Regions from separate parts of the Halobacillus sp. B23F22_1 genome, predicted to be linked through region 2. Evidence: a T-box and tRNA genes for the amino acid it is inferred to sense, from the RefSeq annotation. Region 2 holds a T-box; the other holds one or more tRNA genes.

Region 1 (3,422 bases), on a different contig from region 2:
TAATCCCCTCTTGCTTTATCAGCCATTTCAGCACAAATGGTGTTCGCTTGGTTTTCAACGCGTTCACCCAATCCGCCTCTGGCAGGGACGAACATACAATGTTCAGCATCTTTAAGCGGCGTCATTTTTTCCGCCACAGCTGCCATCGTCGTTCCACCCGTTATCGCAACAGTGTTATTCGACTTTAATTTACTTTGGAGAAATGTCACACAAGCTTTTCCCATTTCATGTTTTACCCAATCCAGCTCATCGCTATCCCCTGGAACTACTACGACATAATCTAAATTTAACTTTTCCCTTAAACGGTTTTCTAAAACCTTTATGCCCGTTACGTCTTTAATAAATGCAGAAAGCTGTTCAAGGATACTTTGACCCTCATAGGTTAAGTGCATCCCTCTAGATGTTATTTCTATAGCTCCCAGTTTATTTAGGTAATCCACTTCACTACGAACCGTTCGCTCAGCCAGTTCGATGTTTTCTGATAATGTCCTTCTTCCTACTGGCTGCATGAGCTGTATGTAGTGAAGCAATTGATAACGACGCTGCATGATTTCAAGAACATCAGGGAATAATCTTTTCTGTAGATCAATTAAAGCTCTCATCGTAATAGCTCCTTTAAAATTGGAAATACTTAGACCGGGGTAAATGCGTCCCAGGCAGTCATATTCTGTCCCACTAGGAGCAAAAAAATATTCTATTCACCTTTTATATTAACAGTGTGAAATTGGCGGCGCAAGTTATAAAATATCCTCAAATCAATGTAAACGCTCTCTTATAGCAGAAAGATCTATTTGACGATACTCAAGCTCTTGGCCATTAATATTCAGTACAGGGATTTCCACCAAATATTTTTGCTCCAGTTGTCTATTACCCTCTATATCGACTTCTTTAACATCAATTTCATAATTATTTTGTAAAATTTCAACTAGACTTCTGACTTCATCACACAAACAGCAATTCTGTTTTCCATAAAAAATGATTTTGTTCATTTCAAACCCCTTCTATAAATCATTTGTTTCTAGTGTAGCATGTATAAAAAAAGAAAAGCACGGGACAAAACTCAATAAAGCATTAAATAATCCGAATGATTTTGTAGAAATCATTCGGATTATTTATGTTAAAAAGAATTCAAACGATCGCTCCGTCAAATTCGCTTTCCGTGGGCACGGCCTCAGCTTCTTAAGAAAGCAATGAGCGCTTTCCTGCGGGATCTTCGCCTCGTGCAGTACTGAAGTGAACCCTAACATCGGACTCGCATAAAATTGTATTAAACGACTGCTTTCTCCGTGCCTTTGACCAGAATGAAAGCTTGAAACCTTCGTAATGTGAATACCCTTTTGCAAACACTGCTTTTATAAGGGCACAGCTTGAGTAAATGAATGCCCATGATCTATTTCGAAAAAGGATTTGAGGAAATGGCGAGACTCCTGCGGAAGATGAGAATCAGGTGTGAGCCCGGAGGGCTGATAAAACCCGAGGAGGCACACCATTCGCCCGCGGAAAGGGAGTCGTTTCCTCAAACCCTTTACACTCTATAAGATTTCTCTACAAGCTGAGAAGGACACGTTAAGATACGTGTCCTTCTTTGTCATAAAAACCATGTTCAATTTTATACTTTTTTGTATTCAAGAATTGAGATAGTTCTTCTTCGCTGTTAAGTCTTTCATGAGACCTTTTCAAAGAATCGAAATTGAAAGATAAATTTCGCTGATTCATCATATCATAGACATGTATTCTACGATCATCAGAAACTCTTTCAGTCGACATAATTTTAAATCGAAGAATGTTTGTCATAAAAACTCCTTTTTAGTTAAAAGCGTTCAGCAGTTCCTATTACATTCTCAACAGTAACACAGAATATCAAAATTATAAACCCTGCTACTATATTGAACAAACGAAAACAAGTAAGCCTTCATTGTTCAAACATTGTATAAGAAGTGTGTAACATATAACTTCCACAACGGGCACTACTATACAAGAATAGTAAATAACATAAAAAGAAAACCTGGCGCACAGCCAGGTGGAACTCCTTCTATAATAAGCGCGCCCGAGAGGATTCGAACCTCCGACTGACGTAGAACCGGAATCTACCGCTCTATCCAACTGAGCTACGGGCGCAAATAAAAGTGCAAAATCTATTATACTCACGAATGAGAAGAAAAGCAAGAAGCACATACGAATATTTATACGTTTATCCATGGTAATTTAGGGAAAGATGGTATAAGAAATATGTCAAAGGGTTTTGTTTGACCTTTTCTGACCTTAACTGTATTATAAAATTACATTCCATCATAAATGTATGATAATAAGGAGGAATTAGAATGAATTTAGTCCCTACAGTTATTGAACAAACGAACAGAGGAGAGCGTGCTTACGATATCTATTCACGCCTGCTTAAAGACCGTATTATTATGTTAGGTAGTCCGATTGACGACAATATCTCAAACTCTGTTGTGGCTCAACTGCTTTTCTTAGCCGCTGATGATCCTGACAAAGATATCTCTCTTTACATTAACTCACCCGGTGGTTCCATAACTTCCGGTATGGCGATTTATGATACAATGCAATTCATTAAGCCGGATGTTTCCACAATCTGCACAGGAATGGCTGCTTCCATGGGAGCTTTCTTATTAAATGCAGGTACTAAAGGGAAACGTTATGCACTTCCGAACAGTGAAGTTATGATTCATCAGCCTTTAGGCGGTACTCAAGGTCAAGCATCGGATATTGAAATTCATGCGAAACGCATTATCAAAATGCGTGAAAAGTTAAATCAAATCCTAGCTGAAAGAACCGGGCAGCCAATTGAAGTTATTGAGCGTGATACAGATCGGGACAATTTCATGTCAGCTCATGAAGCTGTGGAATATGGTTTAATTGATAAAGTAATGGAAAAAACGAACGAAAAATAATATGTATAATAAACCCCGCTGCCTAAAAGCAGCGGGTTTTTTTGAGAAAAAGCACACACAAAAATTATGAGATCGTTCCCCTTTTTAAATCTGTTCATTTTTTCACATAAGTAACCTTACGACTGCTTAACGAAATTAGTTAACTCTTTTAGGACTACTTCCTCATCTGAACCGTCCACGATTAACTTTATCTCTTCGCCTTGCCCTACAGCTAGACTCATTAACCCCATAATGCTTTTTGCGTTAATTCTTTTATTGTCTTTTTCAATAAATACGTCTGAAGTGTATCGGTTCGCCAGTTGGACAAATTGAGCCGCTGGTCTCGCTTGCAGTCCTGTAGTTAAATCGATTGTAATATTTTGTTCCTTCATCTATCATTTCTCCTTCCTAACATGCAATTAAGTATGGAAAGCGCATTCATGAATTTGAAATAAAGAACGCTACTCTTTAGAGTGCGTTCTTTATTGAAACTATTATAGCACGAATCAATGCGATTTACATTATTTTTGA
Region 2 (3,422 bases):
TATGAATAGGCGTTAGAGAGAGCGTCGGCAAGTGTACTTTTACCTGAGCCGCCGCAGCCGTCAATACCGATTAAAGTTAGCTTCTGATTAAAGCGGGGGAGTTTGTTCATATCATTTCTCCTACATTTTTTTGGGTGCCTCAATGCCAAGCAAGTGGAGTCCTTTTTTTATTACGATAGAGAAGCCGTATACAAGCGTTAATTTCTTTTGCAGCTGTTCGCCTTCCAGAATCTTGGTATGGGTATAGTATTGATTGAATAGGCGGGCGAGTTCGAGTAAGTATTTCGCCACCTTGCTTGGGTCATACTCCTTGTAAGCTGCTTCCACAATTTGTGGAAATACTCGCAGTTGTTTGATTAACGGCCAAGCATTTTCATCGTTTAGGTCAGGATCTGCTGTATAAGGATCAAATGCTCCTTTTTGTAAAAGCGAACAGGCACGAACGAAGGCATATTGTAAATAAGGGGCGGTATTCCCTTCAAAGGTAAGCATATCACTAAGTGAGAATTCCACATCATTACGGCGATCATTTTTTAAATCGTGAAATATAACAGCTCCTACCCCGACTTGACGTGCTGCTTCTTCTTTATTTTCTAACTCAGGATTCTTCTCTTCAATATTGACTTTGGCATGTTGAATAGCTTCTTTCAGAACATTTTCCAATAAAATGGTTTTGCCTCTTCGCGTTGACATTTTTGCCCCGTCTTGCAGCATCATTCCAAAGGAGATGTGTTTTACATCTTGAGCCCAGGGAAAGTGGAGCTTGCCAAGTACCTGCTTAATCTGCTGAAAATGCAGTGATTGCTCATGACCTACTACATAAAGAGCCTCATCAAAAGAATAGCTTCCATATCGATCAATTGCAGCAGTTAAATCACGTGTAGCGTAAATGGTAGTGCCGTCACTTTTGGTAATTAAACATGGCGGAAGCCCTTCTTTATCTAAATGGACTACCTGGGCACCTTCGGACTCAGCTAATAAGTGATGTCTTTTAAGTAAGTCAATAGTGGCCTTCATTTTATCGTTATAGTAGGCCTCACCACGCGTAAGATCAAATTCAATGCCGAGCAGCTCATAAATTTTATCGAACTCCTCGAGAGAGGCATCTTTAAACCATTTCCACAATGTTACAGCTTCTTCATCCTGATGTTCTAATTTCTTAAACCAGCCACGTCCTGTTTCAATTAACTCTGGGTTCTCCTTTGCTTCTTCGTGAAATCTTACATAGATTTTTTTAAGCTCGGCGATAGGATTGGATTTCACACTTTCTTCGTCTCCCCACATTTTGTAGGCTGCCAGCAGTTTGCCAAATTGTGTGCCATAATCTCCAATATAATTAATTTTTACTGTTTTATACCCGCAATGTTCTGCAAGATTTGATAGGGCATTTCCAATAACTGTGGAGCGAAGGTGTCCCATAGAAAATGGTTTGGCAATGTTTGGAGCGGACAAATCAATGACGACGGTTTTCCCTTCGCCAAACCGATGCATTCCATAGCTCGCTCGTTCGGTAAGAATCTGCTTGAGTGTATGTTCAGTCGTAAATTCCTGGTTGAGAAAAATGTTGATGTATCCACTGACAGGTTGAACGCGCTCAAATAAATCGTGTTTCAATTGTGGCGAAAGCTCTCTCGCTATTTCTTGAGGTGACTTACGAAAGGCTGGTGCGAGCTTGAAACAAGGGAACGCCAAATCGCCCATTCTTTCCTGCTTCGGGACTTCAATGTTTTCATAGATCCATTCTCGTGTGAATTTTTCTCCAAGCATATGGGACAGCTGCAGGGCAAGGACATGTTTTTCCATTGATGATTCCTCCTAATAATATAAAAAAACACCCCATCTCAAAAAAGAGACGAGGTGTTTGCTCGCGGTACCACTCTTATAGCTGCAATTTTAGCCACTCGAAGTTGTTAACGGGGGTCATCCCCGGCCGTGTCCTACTGCTTCTCGTTCAAACAGGCTTCTTAAAAGTCCGGTTCACTTATATTCGTCTCTCAGGCTTTCACCGTCCCTGATTCGCTGCAGAAGAAATTATAAGTTACTCTCTTTATCACTGAATTTAGGTATTGAAAAAATTATAGCTGAGTGGAAAAGGGATTGCAACATTTATTCTGAATATAAAAGAACTTTCGAGTTAGAATAATGGCAGAGGAGGAATGCCGATGGACTGGGATTGGATATGGAAGGCTATCTTAATTATTTTAGTAGGGACGTTTATTTTAAGAATAGCAGGCAGGAAGTCGATTTCTCAGATGACTTTGGCACAAACGGTCATTATGATTGCGATCGGTTCACTGCTCATTCAACCAGTGTCTGGACGGAACATATGGGTGACATTTGGTGTGGGAAGTATATTAGTTCTTACGTTAATTGTCATTGAGTATTCGCAAGTGAAGATCGATGCATTGGAAAAGTTTTTTACAGGGCAGTCTATTTCTATTATTGAAAATGGACAGCTCAATAAAGATAATTTAAGAAAGCAGCGGTTTACTGTGGATCAATTGGAAATGAAACTAAGACAGCAAAATGTATCGACGATTAGTGATGTTAAATCTGCTACGTTAGAACCGAACGGGCAAATAGGCTATGAGTTAAATGAAGAGAAGAAACCAGCCACGAAAGCAGATGTTGACCGGCTGCTGCAAGAAGTTCAGGCATTAAAACAAGCGCTGGGATCTAATAAAGCATCTCCATCAACGTTTGAATCTGGTGAGGAGAATATCTTTAATGAAGTGGCACAGAAAAGACATCAGCAGCCTCCGCCGAGTGACTTACAGTAAGTACTCAAAACAAAACTTAAGCAGATAACTTACAATTTACTACCCACTAGTTTCTTCTATATAGATAAATCGAGCTGTAATTAACTTTTGATTCAACTGGCCAAATTAAAGACGGTTTCCAGTCAGGCATAGCAAAACAATTGGAGATCATCGTAGTCCGTTGGTGAGTGATTTTAGCTTGCAACTGCTCCATGGCTTTAGGATACAAATAAGTATAAAAGAGATCATAACTTGATAAATCCTCTTTTAAAAAGTTTTTTCGGCGTATGCTTAAGTTTGCACGCGGTTGGAGGAAATTTCTTATAAGTAAAAAGATCCATGGGATAACAGCCGTTTCATAGGCTACAACTTTTGCCTCGGGAAATTGTTTAGCTAGCGGAAAAGCCATTGTACCAAAACCTGCTCCTAAGTCCGCTATAAATGATGGATGTAAAGACTCTGTTAGTTTAAGTGCTGCAGCTTTTTCTTTAGAAGTGGTGGGAGTAGGGGTTATTCCGTTCTTAGCAGAATCAAATAAAATAAGTAAGGTTATAAAGCACATAAAAAATATTAATAGAATGGTTAGGATGGTCATCGTGTCACCTCTTTTGTTTAGTATAAATCATATAGGGTTATCACGGAAGAGATAGCTGATACAATAGA

Evidence for each region. A T-box is a leader RNA that pairs with one kind of tRNA and senses whether it is charged. The one in region 2 lies ahead of argS (arginine--tRNA ligase), so its partner is inferred to be a tRNA-Arg.
Region 1: it has a tRNA-Arg gene. The T-box ahead of argS (arginine--tRNA ligase) is inferred to sense a tRNA for this amino acid. The anticodon was not compared.

What each region holds. Positions count from the first base shown of each region.
Region 1 covers NZ_JBIEKE010000001.1:1,370,530-1,373,951, reverse strand. Annotated here, with positions in the region: gene ACGTNH_RS06925 (sugar-binding transcriptional regulator) at 1-602, opposite strand, end outside; gene ACGTNH_RS06920 (glutaredoxin family protein) at 756-989, opposite strand; gene ACGTNH_RS06915 (hypothetical protein) at 1,567-1,794, opposite strand; tRNA gene ACGTNH_RS06910 (tRNA-Arg) at 2,043-2,118, opposite strand; gene clpP (ATP-dependent Clp endopeptidase proteolytic subunit ClpP) at 2,322-2,912, shown strand; gene ACGTNH_RS06900 (HPr family phosphocarrier protein) at 3,029-3,283, opposite strand; gene whiA (DNA-binding protein WhiA) at 3,413-3,422, opposite strand, start outside.
Region 2 covers NZ_JBIEKE010000003.1:204,350-207,771, reverse strand. Annotated here, with positions in the region: partial or broken gene ACGTNH_RS16170 (uridine kinase family protein) at 1-110, opposite strand, end outside; gene argS (arginine--tRNA ligase) at 121-1,803, opposite strand; T-box leader at 1,846-2,063, opposite strand; gene ACGTNH_RS16160 (DUF421 domain-containing protein) at 2,163-2,780, shown strand; gene ACGTNH_RS16155 (hypothetical protein) at 2,827-3,354, opposite strand.